DNA from 4 places in the Arthrobacter sp. UCD-GKA genome. Region 2 is predicted to be linked to each of the others. Evidence: riboswitches for the same ligand, from Rfam matches in the RefSeq annotation. Region 2 holds a riboswitch; each other region holds the start of a gene.

Region 1 (4,165 bases), on a different contig from region 2:
CGCTGCGGGCCGGTTCCATGTGGGGGTGCTCACATTTTCAGGGTACGCGAAGAAACGGGGATCTTCCCAGCATTTTTCCCGATCGGGAGGTGAAGTAAACGCCAAAAGGCAGGTTTCGGGCAATTCTTGTCGCGGGCCACCTGCCGGAACGGCGTTCCGCGAGCCACCCCCAATGCGTCCGGGTCCCGCGCGGTGGACGGGCGGTTCCGCGCTGCCGGCGGCCGCGGATTTTTGCCTCGCGGTTCCTCCGGCCGATGCCACTCCGCTGGGATGTCGGGCCACCGTACGGACCCCGGAGGGGGTTGCGGCGGCCCTTCCGCACTGACAGCATGAAACCGGTGAGCGCACTTGCGAAATACCTCGAAGCCTACGACGACCAGCTCCGTACGGACGCCGAGACACCCAGCGCGATCCGGGTCGACCTGCTGGGCCCCCTGCGACTGGTGACTTTCGCCGGCGGGCGTGGTTTCATCACCTACCGCGACCTGGGGGACCTGGACGGGCGCCGCATCGCGGCACTCGTTGGCCAGGCGCTGGACCACTTCCGCGCCGATCCCGATATCACCCGCGTCGAGTGGAAGAGCCGCGGCCACGACCGCGCCCCGGGGTTGCACGAGGCGTTGCTGGTGCACGGCTTCCTGCCCGACGAGCCCGAGTCGATCATGATCGGGGCCCTCGCGGGCCTGTGCACCGACGTCCCCATGCCCGCAGGGGTGGCGTTGCGGCGGATCAGCAGCGATGCCGATGTCCGCGCCATGAGCGCGATGGCCCAGGAAGCCTTCGGCGACCCCGCCAAGACCCGGCTTGCCGAAGCACTCATCTCGCGCCTGGCGCGCAACGACGGCATGGAGCTGTGGGTCGCCGAAACCGACGGGCGCATGGTTGGCGCCGGCCGGCTCGAGCCCGTGCCGAACACCGACTTCGCGGGCTTCTGGGGCGGTGCCACCCTCGCGGCTTACCGCGGGCGCGGCATCTACCGTGCGCTGACGGCAGCCCGGGCCCGCTCGGCACTGGCGGCGGGCAAGACGCTGGCCCACAGCGATTCGACGGAGTATTCCAGGCCCATCCTGGAACGCTCCGGCATGCTCAAGGTCTCGACAACCACGCCCTACAACTGGTCGCGCTAAGCCCGAAGACCCGCCGCCCGACTACGCCTTTTTCGACGCCCCGATGGCCCAGACCCGCGGCAGCACCGAACCGTTGACCGCGTGGTCCCCGACCAGCCTGGCCTTGTAGACCCAGGGGTTGTGGTTGCCGGCCGTGCGGGCGTTGCGCCAGTGCCGGTCCAGGTTCTTGGCGGTGCTGGTGGCCGATGCCGCCAGCGCGTCAAAGGCGTGGGTCACCGCGTTGAGCACCAGCGGGGTGAGTGCCACTTGGGCCTGCGCCGAGGCAAGTTCCGCGGCATCGTTGGCTGCCTCATCCTCCTGCTCGGTGACATCCCCGGAGTGGAGCGCGACGGCGGTTTCGTAGGCACGCTGCAGGGAAGCGGCCACGCGTTCCACCGCTCCGGAAGCGACGAAGGCCGCGGCAGACACCTCTCCGACGATTTGCAGCAACTGCGGATCCTGCCCCGCCACCTCGGCGGCCGCGTGGCTGAAGGTGCGCTTGCGCGCGGCAAGCTCCGCGGCGAACTCGCGTTCCACGGCGCGCGCCGTTCCGGCCAGCACCGCGAGCAGCACCTGCTGGTAGAACGCCGTCTGGTACTTGAACCGGGTGTCGAATTCGATGAGGTTCTCGGCGGAAACGACGGCATCGGTGAACGTGGAGGTTCCGGTGCCGGTGGTGCGCTGGCCGAATCCGTCCCAGTCGTCCGCGAGCTGCACGCCGGGCTGGTGGGCGTTGATCGCCGCGATGACCCTGGTTCCGGTGTCCGTGCGCTGGGCGTAGGTGTCGATCCAGTCGGCGTAGATCGACCCGGTCGAGTAGTACTTGGTCCCGTTGACCACGAACCCGCCGTTGCCATCCGGGGTGACCTTGGTGTTCACCTCGCCCACGGTGACGGTCCCGATCTCGGTCCAGGAGTTGCCGACCAGCTCGCCGGCGGCGAAGCGCGCCAGCCAGATGTCGCGTTCCGCGCCGGGTGCGGCAACGAGCCGGTCCTCCACGAAGGCGAAGTGCGCGCGCAGCGCCTGGGTGATGTTGGGGTCCGCCGCCGCAAGTTCGGTCAGCAGCTCGAAGAGCTCGGGCAGTGTGGCCCCTGCCCCGCCGTGGGATTCGGGCACGCGCACCGCGCCGAACCCGGCAGCGGCCAACCCCGCTACCTGTTCGCGGGGAAGAGAGTGGCTGCTGTCGCGCTCCGAGGCACCGGCGGCAATCTGTTCGAAGAGCGGTGCGAAGCGTGCCGAGAGCTCTTCTAGCCGGCTGCGGTTCAGATACGTTGTGGTCATGGCTTGGCTCCTGGTCGTGTCGGCAAATCGATCGAAGTGGTTGGGATTCCGGTGTGAGGCGCGAACCTACAGGCACCTTCGGCGTTGGGGATGGAATTCGACATGAACGCCTCCCAGCGGGCACTGCACTGCCGGCCGAAGGGGAAGTTGCGCGATCTCCATCGATCCTGGCGGAAGCACTATCCACTCATTGCTGAGTGGATTTGCTGCGGCGTCGACAAGCCAGGTCTCTCGGCCGCTCTGGATGGGTACCCCTTGATTCAAGCAGCCGACATGATCCGGCGGAACCCGTCCGTCACATGCGGACCAAACACGGACATCTGGGGTCACATGGGGCATTTCCCGCGTCCCGGGTCCTGCCCCGGCGGACATTCGCCAGGGGCAACGCGTCATCAACCGCAAGAAACCTTGATCTTTCGACACCAGCGTGGAACGGCGCCAGTCATGTGCATCGGATGCGGGTCCCCAGGGAACGTGCACTTCGACAGCCAAAAGATGTTGTCGGATTTCCTGCCCCGGGCCGGGGAAGAAAACTAGAATTGAGGTACCGACAAAGGACCCGGTGATGACGATGAAAAAGATATTCTCCCGCCCGGAAAGCGTCCAGGGCAGGACTCCACGGATGGGACCGGCATCCCTGCATGGTTCGGCGTCAAGCCCCGGCCTTCCGAATCTCGCCGGTGCCCAGATCCCCGGCCCTGGCACCAAGCATCTGCTTTACGGCGAGGACGGACGGCTGTCCGACGAGGCCGCGGGCCCTTGGGAGCTCGAGGGACATTTGGGCTCCCGCGGCGGGGTTCGCCGTTTTCTGGGCCGGTTGTTCGGACGCTGAGAGCGCGGCCAGGAATCCGGTCTACAGAATCCCTGTCGTATTCGATCAACCCAAGCGCAGGAATCCACCTTCATGGTTTCCTGCGCTTGGTGTTTTCCTCGACTCGTCACGAAGTCATCCCCTGCTTCACCCGTCTGGTTACATATAGCAAGGGAACGAGTGGGGAAGGTGGCGAGCGCCTACGTGGCCAAGGAATCCGCTGTCGAGGCCGGGACGATACCCGACCCGGTGCTCAGGTCCATCGGCTTCCTGGCATTTTTTGACCGCTTCGCCACCCCGCCGATGCTCGTCGCCCTGGCCACGGTCACCGAACTCACCCTGGCCCAGGCAGTCCAGCTGGTTGCCGCCTATTCGCTGTTCTACGCGCTTGGACAACCGCTCTGGGGCTTGCTCAGCGACCGATTCGGCCGGTTGGCGGTGCTGCGGCTGGCGCTGGCCGGGGCCGCGGTCGGAGCCGTCACGAGCACCTTGTTCATGGCATACCTGCCGTTGCTCGTGGTCCGTTCAATCACCGGTTTCATGTTCGGCGCGCTCTATCCGACCCTGCTGACGCTGCTGGGCGACACCCGGAAGGGGACGGACCGCGCACGGGGACTCTCGGACCTGCAGATCTATTCCTCACTCGGGGCAACCTTGGCCACCTTGGGTGCCGGAGCCGTTGCAACCTTTGTGGATTGGCGGTTGGTCTTCGGGCTTCCCGCCCTCGGGGCCGCGGCAATACTGGTGGCGCTGGCAAGGGTGGAAGCTCCTCCGGCGGTGCGAGGCCGGTTCCGGCTGCGGCGAGCCTTCACTCCCGCCGCGGTTGGCCTCTATGCCATTGCCCTGCTGGAAGGCACAGTGTTGCTCGGCGCCCTGACCTACATCGTGCCGGCGCTGCAGCACGCCGGCGTGGGCATCGGGTTGGCCGGGCTGTTGGCCACCGGCTATGCAGTCGGCGTCATTCTCG
Region 2 (4,165 bases):
CAACAAGGTGTCCTGTGAATCCCCTGCTTCAGGCCGAGAACATTTCCTACTCGATCAAGGGGAAACTGGTCATCCACCCGCTGGATGTGCGGCTGCATGCCGGGGAACTCTGCGTGGTCATCGGGCCCAACGGGGCCGGGAAGTCCACGTTGCTCTCGCTGCTGGCCGGATCGTTGCGCCCCGATGCCGGAAGCATCGAACTGGCCGGAAAGCCGTTGCGTTCCTGGGGTGCGGCGCAGGCCGGTCGGCTGCGTTCGGTCATGGGCCAGGACTCGCACGTGGCCTTCGGATTCAGCGTCGCCGAGGTCGTCCGATTCGGGCGCACCCCCTGGCGCAACACGCCACAGGGCGCGGAGGACGAGCACGCCATCGATGCCGCTCTGGCACGCACGGAACTGGACGGGTTGGCCGGACGCACCGTCACCACCCTCTCCGGCGGCGAGCGCCAGCGCACGGCGTTCGCCCGGGTGCTGGCCCAGCGGGCCGGGGTGGTGATGCTCGATGAACCGGTGGCGGCCATGGACATCAAGCACGCCGAGTCCACCCTGCAGATCGCCCGCGAGCTGGCCCGCGAGGGCCATGCCGTGGTGGCGGTGCTGCACGACCTTGATGCGGCAGCGGCCTACGCAGACCGGCTCATCATGCTGGATGCCGGCCGCATCGTGGCCCAGGGCGAAGTTGCGGATGTGGCCCGCGGCGCGCTGCTCTCCCAGGTGTACGGCACCCGGATCGACACAAGGATCGATCCGGTCGACGGGCGGGTCCGCGTGGCCCCGGCCCGAAACTTCGCTAGGCGCTAAGCGCCTCGGGGAAGATCTGCCCGACGGGAGTCTTCTTCTCGGCCTGGAACTCATCCTCGGCTCGGCCATAGGCCCAGTAGGCCGACAACGACATGGCCCGGCGGTCCACGCCGCGCTCGCCATTGAGGTAGGCCCGCAGCGACTTCATGGTCTCCCGCTCGCCGTGGGCAAAGACCTGGACACTGCCTTCGTGCCATTGCGCGTTGCGTACGGTTTCCTCGAGCTTGGTGTTTTCCGGGGTGAAGTACCCGCCCCGGTGCAGCCAGTGCACGGTAACTCCGGTCGGCACATCCAGCTGGACCTCGTCCTCGGGACCGGATACCTCGAGGTAGATGTCACCAACCATCTCCTGGGTCATGTCCTCGACGGCGGCGGAAATCGCCGGAAGCGCCGTCTCGTCGCCGATGAGCAGGTGCCGGTCGAATTCCGGGTTCGGCGTGTAGAGCCCGCCGGGGCTGTTGAAGCAGATCTGGTCGCCGATCTTGGCGTTCTGCGCCCATGGGCCGGCCAATCCCTGGTCGCCGTGAATGACGAAGTCGATCTGCACGGTTTGGGCTTCGAGGTCCACGTGGCGCAGCGTGTAGGTGCGCCGTACCGGGAAGTCCTCCGGGGCCAACTGTTCACGCAAGGCATCCAGGTCGTACGGGGGCACCAGTCCGAGCTCGGGCTTGGCGAAGAGGATCTTCACGTAGCGGTCCGACACCGCCTTGTCCTGGAAATCCACGAATCCCGGACCACCGAAGGTCAGTCTCATCATGTGCCGGGACAGTTGCTCGCTGGCCAAAACCTCGAGGACAACCTGGGGCCGAACCGGACGTGCCGAACGCTGGATGCTCACCAATTACCGCCTTTGTGGATTAGGGAAGATAAGCCTAGCCTAATCGACCAAGCCCCTGCTTAGCCAATGCCCGCGTCATGTGCCCGAGACCCGGCACGCTGCACAAGCGGTCCCGGTCCCCAAAAAAATGCCGTTAGTCCAGGTGCCGGCCCTGCCAGCTGCGCAGCCTCCAACTCGATCCCGTCGCATTCTCCAGGGTCACTACACCGGTGTTGGCCAACGGCACGGGGGCCAGCAGCTTGGAGTCGAAGTTTGCGCTCCGGGACGCAAGCCAGGTCACCAGCATGGCCGCGTGGCTGACCACCACCAGCTTTCCGGTCCCAGCGTTCTTGGCCCCTTCGATGACCGCGTCGAAGCGATCCAGGGCGGTGCGGGCGTCCTCGCCGCCGGGGACCCGGGCCGAAAGGTCGCCCGAGAGCCAGCGGAAGAACACGTCACGGTAGGCCAATTGGGCGTCGCGGTCGGTGCGCATTTCCAGTTCGCCGGCGGAGATCTCGGTGAGCCCGGCATGCTCGGCCACTTCCAGGCCGCGGGCTTGCGCCAACGGACCGGCCGTCATCCTGGCGCGCAGCAACGTCGAGGAATACACCGCGTTGACGCCCTGCCCTTCGGCACCCAACCGCTCCACCAGCGCCTGCGCCTGCGCAATCCCGGTCTCATCCAGGGGCGCCCCGGGGGCTGCGGTGTCCAGGGCCTGCGCCACGTTCGAGGCGGTCTGCCCGTGGCGGATCAAGATCAGTCTCATACCTTCACCCTAAATCTTCAGCCCGGTTTTGGTACGATGAAACCAGCTTCACGAGATGCGCGCCAGATATGGGCTCCGACCCGGCGACACACCAACCCCATGCTTCACGGGTGGTTCGGATGACGAAGCGGTCCTTGGCGGCAACCGCCCCGGGGACAAGAGCACACGAAAGGCGCCATCCCTTGCGCAACCAGCCATGCCCGTCCGGATCCTGTACGTCCTTCCACCCCGGCCACCGCACCAATCCGCGGGCGGTCAAGTCCCTGATGGCCCGACCCACCCTGTGGGTTCCGGCCGACGTGGAGGTCATGGTTTCCCCCGTCCAGGGGCTCACGCTGCATGTCTTTGCCGGCGGGGCGCACCACCAGGTCTTCACCCACGACCTTCCGGTGATCGCGCATCTCCTGCGCATTGCCCCCGCCCGTCCCGAGGGTGTCTCGCTGGGCCGGGTGAATTTCCACAACAAGGCGCTCGCGCTTCCGGCCGACCCACGGCGCAGCGCGGGGCTGGGTTACTTCTCCTTCAGCACCGAGCCGCTTGAACCGTGCAGCTTCGAGCGCGACGAGGCCCTGGCCCGCGACTTCGACGCGTTGACGGCCGAGCTGCAGCGTTCCTAGCGGAAGATCGGCTCGGCCCCGAAGCGGGCCATTGCTTCCTTGTTTTCCGCGGAAAGCCGCAGCAGCCGTTGGGTCTCGACGGAAAAGAACGCCAGGGTCGTGGCGGCGCGTACGCACACCCCGCCGTCGACCGGATCGTGGAATTCGTAGCAGATGTCGAAGCTTGCGGCCTTGATGGCACTGATCCACAGATCCACGTGCGCCGGTACGTTGCGGTAATCCAGCGGCTTGACGTAGCGCACCCGGTGCTCGACCACCAGGATCTGGGTGTTTTCCGGGACCGCGGAGAACAGGTCGACCATCGGCTCGATCCCGGGCTTGCCGGTGCCGCCGGGCACGCCGAACCCGGCGATGCGTGCCTCTTCCATCATGCGGACCAGGTTCACGTTGTTGATGTGGCCGTACGCGTCCATGTCTCCCCAGCGCATGGGGACCTCGACGCGGAGCTTGGGTTCGTTCACTTCCCCGGCCCCGGCTCGGCGTCGGGGCTGATGAGGCCCAACGCCTGAAGTTTTTCAGCGATGCGCGCCCCGTCGGGTTCGTACACCCACGGCACCCCCGGGGTGGAATTCAGGATCCCCTGGCTGCGCCCGCCTGCGAGCACGGCCTCCGAGGGGGTCAGCTGGCGGATCACGATCGCCGCGACGTGGTCGGGGTAGCGCCTGGCGAATTCGGCGTAGAGGTAGGGGTCGTGTTGGCCGTCGTCCCCGATCAGCAGCCACTTCAGGCCCGGGAACTCGTTGGCCAGGCGGCGCAGCTGGTCGGCCTTGTGCTGCATGCCCGACCGGAACCAGCCCCTGTCGGTGGGTCCCCAGTCGGTCAGCAGCAGCGGGCCCTGCGGGTAGAGGTTGCGCGAGAGGAAGCGGGTGAGCGTCTGGGCGACGTTCCAGGCGCCGGTGGACAGGTAGAAGGTGGGTGCGCCGGGCTTGTCGCGCATCAGCTTTTCCATCATCACCGGCATCCCCGGGGTGGCCAGCCGGGCGTGCTCGGACAGGACGAAGGAATTCCAGGCGGCCAGCAGCGGGCGTGGCAGCGCGGTGACCACGATGGTGTCGTCCACGTCGGAGAGCAACCCGAACTCGGCGGCCGCGTCGACCATCATGACCGGGGCGGCCACGGCCACGGAACCCTCGGTGTGCAGGGTGATCTCGTGCCAGCCCGGTGC
Region 3 (4,165 bases), 130 kb from region 2:
CAGCACATCCAGGCCCAGGCGTTCCTGCAGCTCGACCACCCGGTTGATTTCCTCCTTGAGGAAGCCCTCGTATCCGGCGTCATCCAGGGTGCCGGCCTTGTGGGCGGCGCGGGCGGCGCGGACCTGGGTGGTCTGCGGGAAGGATCCGATGGTGGTGGTCGGCAGCGGCGGCAGCTCCAGGGCGGCCTCCTGGGCGGCCTTGCGGGTCTGCGCATCGGAGCGGGAGAAGTCGGCGGTGGTCAGGTTGGCCAGGCGCTCGCGCACCGCGGCGACGGTGATCCCGGCGAATCCGGCACGGTGGGCGATGGCAGACTCGGCGGCCGAGAGCTGCGCGGCGATCGCCGATTCGCCCTCGAAAATGCCCTTGGCCAGGGCGATGACCTCGGCGACCTTCTGGTTGGCGAAGGCGAGCCATTCGGGAAGGTGGGCCGGAAGGTTTGCTTCCAGGGCGACGTCGTGCGGGACGTGCTGCAGCGAGGTGGCGGTGCCCACGGCCAGGGTGCCGTCGGCCTTCTCGACCTCGGTGCGCAGCGACTTGAGGATCTCCAGCGAGGCGGAGAGGTTGTTGCGCCAGATGTTGCGCGAATCCACGATGCCGGCCACGAGCGTGGAACCGGCTAGGTCGCCGAGGAATTCGGCGGTGGGCAGCGCGCCGCGGACCACATCGGCGTGCACGGCCTCGACGCCGGCGCGGGCCAGCAGGCCCTGGGTGGTACCCGGGCGGGCGGGATCCCCGGCGGTGCCGTAGCCGAAGGTGACCAGCAGCGCCGGGCGCGCAGTGGCGATTGCCAGCTTGGTGTAGACGGATTCGGCGAGCGCGCCGGGGACCGCCAGTTCGGCGCCGCGGTCGGTGACCAGGCCCGGCTCGTCCAGCTGCACCCACGGTGCGCCGGCGGCGGACAGCTCGGCGAGGATCTTCGCGTAGGCTGCCACGACCTCATCGATACGGGCCAGCGGGTCGAAGCCCGGAGCTGCGCCGTCCTCGGCCTTGGCCAGCAGCAGGTAGCTGATGGGGCCGACCAGTGTGGGGCGGATGGTGGTGCCGTTGGCGGCGTGCGCCGTGAAGGATTCGACCAGTGCGGTGGCGTTGGCCCTGATCGGGGTGGTCTCGCCGATTTCCGGGACCAGGTAGTGGTAGTTGGTGTCGAACCACTTGGTCATTTCCTGCGGGGCGCGGGATTCGTCGCCGCGGGCCAGGACGAAGGAGGCGGCGGTGTCGATGGCGCCGTTGGCGTCGGCCAGGTCGGCAAAGCGGGTGGGCAGGGCCGAGAGGGCGAGGGTGGCGTCCAGGACCTGGTCGTAGTAGGCGAAGTCGCCGGGCAGCGAGGCATCGTCGGGCTTCAGGCCCAGTGCGGCAAGCCTGGAAAGGTTCGCCTTCTGCAGCTGCAGGGCAGCGGCGTGCAGCGTGGCCTCGTCGGTCTTTTGGGCCCAGTGGGCCTCGAGGGCCTTTTTCAGTTCGCGGTTCGGCCCGATGCGCGGGTAGCCGAGGATGGAGGCGGCGGGGAAGATTGGCTTCGACATGGTGTTTCTCCTTGGTGTTGTTGACGTTGCTGAAAGCTGGAAAGACGGTGCCGGTCAGACCGCTGCGCGGGTGGCCCAGGCGTTGGTGAGGGTGGCGCGGGTCCGTGGCAGTTCGAGCTGCTCGATCACGTCGAGGGAGCCGCGGTGGTCGTTGAAGGTGTAGAGGTGCACGCCCGGTGCCCCGTCGTCGAAGGCCCTGCGGGCCAGGTTGACGGCGGCGTCCACGCCGATGCGGTGGCGTTCGGCCTCCGAGCTTGCGGTTTCCAGGGCGTGGGCCAGGATCGGATCCGGGGCAATCCCCGTCATCGACGCCAGCCGGTTCAGGCGCCGCAGCGAGTTCAGCGGGATGACCCCGGGGATCACCGGGATGGTGACCCCGGCCCGGCGGGCGGACTCCACGAGGTGTGTGTATTCCGCGGGCTGGAAGTACACCTGGGTGATGGCGTAGTTGGCCCCGGAGCGTTCCTTGGCCAGCAGCACCTCCACGTCATGCTCGAAGGACGGGGATTCGGGGTGCCGGATGGGGTAGGCGGCAACGCCCACGCCCAGCCGCCCGCCGGCCAGTGCTGCCGAGTGCTCGGCCTCCACCTCCCGGATCAGTTCGATCAGGTATCGGGCGAAGGGGAATTCCCCGCGCCATTGATGCGGCTCGGTGGGCAGGTCCCCGCGCAGGGCCAGCACGCCCCGGACCCCGAGGGAGATGAAGTGGCGAATCAGGTTCTGCAGCGATTCGCGGCTCTCCCCCACACAGGTCAGGTGCGCCAGCGGACGCAGCCGGGTGTTTTGGATGAGGTGCTCGATCAGTTCCAGGGACGCGTTGCGGCGGGCAGGGGACCCCGAGTACGTCACCGACACATAGTCGGGATCCGTGGACTCCAATGCGGAGATGGTGTTGAAAACACCCTCGGAGGCATCGCGGTTCACCGGCGGGTACAGCTCGTAGGACAGTGACGGCGGTGCCGTCGTCGGTGCAATGCTCATTGAAATTACTCCTCGTCGACACGAGGGAGGCCTCAAGGCTCGCCACAAAAGCCCCAGGCACCCGTCACGGGTTTCCTGCGGCGATGTGAGTGAACGCTGAAAGCGGCTCCATCGCTTCTGGCCTTAGCACCCTCGCCGATCGGATTCCCCGGAAGGGGAATTCCATCGGGCGATGGTTGCTGCGGCGTCAACGAGCCAGATCTCTCAGCCGCTCTTGATGGTTGATGTATCCATCTTGGGCCTGCCGAAACCACTGATGCAAGGGCCCTGCCGGCCAGGCTGTCACGAATGGTTAAAGCACTTCACATGACCCCGCAGCGTCATTTTCGCTCGCCGTGGGGGTCACATTGTTACGGGAGGAAATTCGACTGCTTCCCTTGAATTTCAAGGATTTTTGCATCGGGCATGACGACCGGGGAATTTCCGTGAAGCTTCCGTGACGTCCCGCGGCACTGCCAGCGGGAGCAGTGCCGGGGGCCGCAGGCGATGGCAAGCGGCGGCCGGGCTACCGCATTCGGGCTATGAGGCAGCCGCCGGCGGGGTTCATTTGCCGGGCGCGGCAGGACCTCTGGATGGGCAGGAGGGGGTGCGTGCGGAACGGCTCGGGCGCCGTGGCCGGCGACCCGGTCCGCGCCTTGGTTTGGCGCGGGGCGGAGTCAGGAGGTTTCGTCCGCCAGGAGCTTGCGCATCTTCTCCCCGGTCGGGGTTCCGGGCACCGGCACGTACATCACAAGGTGCAGTTCCGGGGCGTCGGAGGGCACCAGTCGGTGCTGCTCAAAGACCAGCTCGCCGGCCGCCGGGTGCAGGAACACGCGCTGCCGGGAGGCAAAGCGCTCCACGCCGCGGTCGGCCCAGAGCTTGGCGAATTGTTCGCTGGCTTCTCCCAGTCGCTTCAGCAGTGTTGTGTGGGCGGCCGATCCCAGGCGGGCACCGGCCTCGGCACGGAACTCGGCGACAAAGTGCCGCGAGGTTTCTTCCCAGTCGGGCAGCATCTGGCGCAGGTACGGATCGGTGAAAATCAGCCAGAGCAGGTTCCGGTCCTCCGGGCCCACCGCGCCGATGCGCGTGTAGAGGCCCGCGTAGGCGCGGTTCCAGCCGGCGATGCCCCAGTCCGGGGCGACGGCGAACGCCGGGAAGTCAAAGGCGTCGAGCAGCCGTTGCAGGTGGTCCGGTGCCTGCTCGATCGCCATGACCTCGGTGGCGGGGACGGGGGTGTATCCGCCCAGGGCCAGCAGGTACGCCGTTTCGGCCGAGGTCAGGGTGAGCACGCGGGCGATGGATTCGAGCACCTGGCGGGAGGCGTTGATGTCCCGCCCCTGTTCGAGCCAGGTGTACCAAGTGACGCTGACCGCGGCGAAGGCGGCGATCTCCTCCCGGCGCAGGCCCAGCGTGCGGTTGCGCCCGATCGGCGGCAGCCCCAGTTCCGCGCGGACAAGGTTGCCGCGCCTGTCGCGCAGGAACTGCCCCAGCTCCCGCCTGCGTTCATCGTTCATTCGTCTAAATCTATCACTGCCACTACTAGTATTAGGAGCGTCTTCCGCCGCGCGGACGGTGCTGGTTGACTTGGATCATGCCTGAATTACGTTCACGAACAGTCACCCATGGCCGCAACATGGTCGGAGCACGCGCGCTGCTCCGCGCCGCCGGCGTCAAGGGCTCCGAC
Region 4 (4,165 bases), on a different contig from region 2:
GCCTGGGCGGCACCCACGTCGCCAATGGCGTTCAGCTGCTGGGGCGCCGTGCCGTTGACCTCGTAGTCGCCGATGATGCGCGACTTGTAGATCGCCGGGTTGTGGGTGGCCACGGTCCGGGCATTGCGCCAGTGCCGATCGAGGTTGCAGCTCGTGGCGGTTGCCGAGGCTCCCAGACCGTCAAAGAGCTTGGTCGCCGCGGAGAGCGCCAGCGGCTGCACGATGGCCTGGGCACGGTCCGCCGAGAGCTCGCAGACCGCGAACCGCTCGGCCGCGCTCAGCGACGCGTCGGCCAGGGCCACCTCGATCTCCGCGACCGCGGCCAGGACGATGGAGTCCACGGCGAACGCCGTACCGGAAATCTCCCCGACCAGCTGCAGCACCTGCGGTTCCTCGCGCACCGGAACGCCTGTTCCGGTGCTGAAGGATCGGGTGCGGGCCTGGACCGCGGAACGCACGTCGTTGAGTGCCGCGCGCGTGATCCCGGCCTGGACCGCCAGGAGCACCAACTGGAAGATCGCGGATTCAGGATCGTTGATCTGCTGCTCCTCGGGAAGGACCGAGTCCACCGGGACGTTCTCGAACGTGGTCGACCCGGTTCCGGTGAGCTGCTGGCCGAAGCCGTTCCAATCGTCAAAGATCTTGACCCCGGAGTGCTGGGTGGAGACGACGGCGATCTGCCGTCCGGCCCGGGTCGGATGAGCCGCAGCGACGGCGACCCAGTCGGCGTAGATGGTGCCGGTGCAATAGTATTTTTCGCCGTTGAGGATCCAGCGCTCGCCATTCTTGGCAATGGTCGTGTTCAGCGTGCCCAACCGGTTCCCGCCGCGCTCGGTGTAGGCGTTGCCGACGATCTGCCCGGCGGCAATGCGCTCGACCCAGCGGTGCCGCTGGGTGACGTCTTCGAGTTGCAGCACGGATTCCACGAAGCCGATGTGCGAACGCCACAGGTGCGCGACCTGCGAATCGGCCTCGCCCAGTTCGATCAGCAGGCGGAACAAGTCCAGCAGGCTGGCCCCGAAGCCGCCCTCGGCCACCGGGATGCGCAGGGCACCGAAGCGCTCGCGGTTGAGCCAGCCGACAGGCTCGAAGGGAAGGGTCCTGTTCGCGTCGCGCTCGCTGGCCCCGGCAGCGATCTTGGCGAATACCGGGCGGAAGATCGCCGCCAGTTCATCGTAGCGCCCGTCCTTGGGGACTCCGGGGGTGAGCTTGAGCAGGTGCCTGGCAGGGGTGTTACCGGTGAACGCGTCAAGATTGACGGCCCCGAAAATGTCCGGATCCGCTTCGACATTGTGTGCATCGTTGAAAGACTCGACAGCCATGAATTCTCTCCATCGGTTCTGGCGTGAGCACCTACCGCCCAATTAAGGGGAGGGGTTGCTGCGGCGTCATCGAGCCAGATCTCTCGGCCGCTCTGGATGGTTGTTGGTCATATTTCTACACGTCGACGCTGGGCGGTGACAACCCGGATCGTCACACTTGACGGGTGCGTCACACGGCAAAACGCGATTCCCGGGCCGTCGAGGGACGGGAGGAGCACCGGCGCACCGCCATTCCGCCAGCCATTCGTTCGACGGCGGCGGAAACATTGCTGGAGGCGCCGGCACCGAATGCCCCGCATGCCCACTGGCCCGCAAGTGCGCGAGTTCCCGGGGTCTACGCCGATGATCCCGAGTACCGTACCAGTTGCCTGAATCCCCCAAGTCCCACAAGTTGAATGAGTGAAATAGCCGTAATTTTCCGTAGATCATTCGACGTGCGGCCGTTAAATTCCTCCTCGTCGAACATTCCGTCACATTACGTCGGGCTTGCTCCCGTGACGCCACATCGACTTTGATGGAGGTCATACACCCATCCCGAGCGGCCGAGAGATCTGGCTCTATGACGCCGCAGCAACCACCTCTTTGAGACCGGTGCTACCGCCAGGTCCGATGGAGAGATCATGACTTCCACGCTTGACCACCCCACGTTTGTCGCACCGACAAGCGTTTCCAGCACCGCGCTTCGAGTGACATTCCAGGGCGTTGGCCGCAGCTTCGACGGTCGCGAGGTGCTGCGCGACGTCGACCTCGAGGTCACCCCCGGAGAGGTTGTGGCAATCCTCGGCCCCAGCGGCTGCGGCAAGTCCACCTTGCTCCGATCCGTGTCCGGGCTAGACCAGCCATCTGCGGGGCGGGTACTGATCGACGGCACCGCCGTCAACGGACTGGACACCCGCTGTGCGGTGGCCTTCCAGGAGCCGCGCCTGCTGCCATGGCAATCCGTGGCACGGAACATTTCCCTGGGCCTTCCCCAGGGAACCGACCGGGCAAGCGGATCCGCTCGCGTGGCCGAACTCCTCGAACTTGTTGAGCTCGAAGCGCACAGCGATTTGCGCCCGAGGGAAATCTCCGGCGGCATGGCCCAGCGCGCCTCGCTCGCCCGTGCCCTGGCCCGACGCCCCGGCGTCCTCCTCCTGGATGAACCGTTCGGTGCCCTGGATGCATTGACCCGCTTGAAGATGCAGGATCTCCTTCTGGACATCCACGGCGCTTACCCGACCACTGTCTTGCTGGTCACCCACGATGTTGACGAGGCACTCCAGCTGGCCGACCGCATCGTGGTGCTGGGGCGCCCGGACGGTGCAACGGCCGCAACCGTCACCCAGCTCCTCACGGTCCCGGGGGCACGTCCGCGAATCCGCAACGACGAAGCACTTGGCCGAATGCGCAGCTCGCTTCTTGCATCGCTCGGCGTTGACGCACACCGCCACTGATCCGGCACCCAGGCACCGCCACTTCGCTTCACATCACTCGCATCTCTTGAACGACCGTCCTTCTTGGCGTGCGTTCACCCACTCAAGGAATTCACCCATGAACCGAAACTTCTTCTCACGCCGCACCCTCATTGCCACCACCGCCCTGGCGGCTGCAACCGCGTTGCTGACCGGTTGCGCCGGCGAAGGCTCCGGCGCAGCCAGCGCCAAGGAAGCCACGACCCTCAACATCGACTTCGCCACCTACAACCCGTTGTCCCTAGTACTCAAGGACAAGGGATGGTTGGAAGCCGCGCTGAAGGACCAGGGCGTCACCGTCAACTGGGTGCAGTCGGCCGGCTCGAACAAGGCCAACGAAGCGCTTCGCGCGGGGGCAATCGACGTGGGATCCACCGCGGGCTCCGCCGCTCTGCTGGCCCGGTCCAACGGTTCCCCGATCAAGACCATCGACATCTATTCGCAGCCCGAATGGGCCGCCTTGGTCGTTGCCAAGGACTCACCCATCAAGGAAGTAAGCGAGCTCAAGGGCAAGTCGGTCGCCGCCACCAAGGGCACCGATCCTTACTTCTTCTTGCTGCAGGCCCTGGAACAGGCAGGCCTTGGCCCGGACGATGTGACCGTGGAGAACCTCCAGCACGCCGATGGCCGCGCCGCCTTGGAGAACGGTTCCGTGGATGCTTGGAGCGGATTGGACCCGATCATGGCCGGCGCGGAGGAGAACGGCGCCACCTTGATCTACCGCAACCTGGATTTCAACACCTACGGTGCCTTGAACGCGACCGAATCCTTCCTTAAGGATTCGCCGGAAATCGCCCAGGTCGTGGTGGACTCCTACGAAAAGGCCCGCGCATGGGCGGCCGAGAACCAGGAGGAGACCGCGACGATCCTCGCCGACGTGGCGGGGCTGGAAACACCGGTTGCCGAAAAGGTGATCCTCGAGCGCTCCAACCTTGATGTCTCCGCGGTGCCCGGCCAAAAGCTGGTAGACGTCTTGGCTGTCGTTGGACCGATTTTTGTCGAGACCGGCGATGTCGCCAACCAGGCCGCGGTCGACAAGGCCTTGGGTTCGCTCATCGATGATTCCTTCGCCAAGAAGGCCGACGCCTCAAAGGTCAAGGGTTCGTAATGTCGACAGATTTGTCCCTCGACACCAGGGAAGCGACGCCGGCCGACACCTCCAAGCCCCGGATCCCGGGCTCGGCCCTGGGGCGGTTCGGGCTCGGCGCAGTGGTGCCCCTTCTTGTCCTTGCCCTGTGGCAAAGCGCCACCTCCCTCGGCTGGGTCACCTCCGCGCAGCTCCCGTCCCCCGCTTCAGTGTATTCGGCCGCGGTGGACCTGATTGGGCGCGGGGAACTTGGCACACACATCGGCATCTCCACCCAACGCGTCTTGGTGGGCTTCGCCATCGGT

What was found. Region 2 has a riboswitch for S-adenosylmethionine ahead of BLJ79_RS17585 (hypothetical protein). Riboswitches for the same ligand answer to the same signal wherever they lie in the genome.
Region 1: another riboswitch for S-adenosylmethionine. It lies ahead of BLJ79_RS10765 (acyl-CoA dehydrogenase family protein); the one in region 2 lies ahead of BLJ79_RS17585 (hypothetical protein).
Region 3: another riboswitch for S-adenosylmethionine. It lies ahead of BLJ79_RS16970 (methylenetetrahydrofolate reductase); the one in region 2 lies ahead of BLJ79_RS17585 (hypothetical protein).
Region 4: another riboswitch for S-adenosylmethionine. It lies ahead of BLJ79_RS10380 (ABC transporter ATP-binding protein); the one in region 2 lies ahead of BLJ79_RS17585 (hypothetical protein).

Annotation. Positions count from the first base shown of each region.
Region 1 covers NZ_MOLR01000005.1:259,469-263,633, reverse strand. The annotation lists gene BLJ79_RS10775 (helix-turn-helix transcriptional regulator) at 1-33, opposite strand, end outside; gene BLJ79_RS10770 (GNAT family N-acetyltransferase) at 330-1,127, shown strand; gene BLJ79_RS10765 (acyl-CoA dehydrogenase family protein) at 1,149-2,387, opposite strand; SAM riboswitch class I at 2,543-2,638, opposite strand; gene BLJ79_RS10760 (MFS transporter) at 3,379-4,165, shown strand, end outside.
Region 2 covers NZ_MOLR01000010.1:206,537-210,701, forward strand. The annotation lists gene BLJ79_RS17565 (FecCD family ABC transporter permease) at 1-18, shown strand, start outside; gene BLJ79_RS17570 (heme ABC transporter ATP-binding protein) at 15-800, shown strand; gene BLJ79_RS17575 (siderophore-interacting protein) at 790-1,638, opposite strand; gene BLJ79_RS17580 (histidine phosphatase family protein) at 1,772-2,383, opposite strand; SAM riboswitch class IV at 2,430-2,551, shown strand; gene BLJ79_RS17585 (hypothetical protein) at 2,566-3,000, shown strand; gene BLJ79_RS17590 (acyl-CoA thioesterase) at 2,997-3,428, opposite strand; gene BLJ79_RS17595 (App1 family protein phosphatidate phosphatase) at 3,458-4,165, opposite strand, start outside.
Region 3 covers NZ_MOLR01000010.1:72,258-76,422, forward strand. The annotation lists gene metE (5-methyltetrahydropteroyltriglutamate--homocysteine S-methyltransferase) at 1-1,521, opposite strand, end outside; gene BLJ79_RS16970 (methylenetetrahydrofolate reductase) at 1,576-2,502, opposite strand; SAM riboswitch class I at 2,608-2,726, opposite strand; gene BLJ79_RS16975 (helix-turn-helix transcriptional regulator) at 3,159-3,995, opposite strand; gene ilvD (dihydroxy-acid dehydratase) at 4,073-4,165, shown strand, end outside.
Region 4 covers NZ_MOLR01000005.1:158,304-162,468, reverse strand. The annotation lists gene BLJ79_RS10385 (acyl-CoA dehydrogenase family protein) at 1-1,322, opposite strand, end outside; SAM riboswitch class I at 1,329-1,425, opposite strand; SAM riboswitch class I at 1,849-1,938, shown strand; gene BLJ79_RS10380 (ABC transporter ATP-binding protein) at 1,943-2,755, shown strand; gene BLJ79_RS10375 (aliphatic sulfonate ABC transporter substrate-binding protein) at 2,853-3,881, shown strand; gene BLJ79_RS10370 (ABC transporter permease) at 3,881-4,165, shown strand, end outside.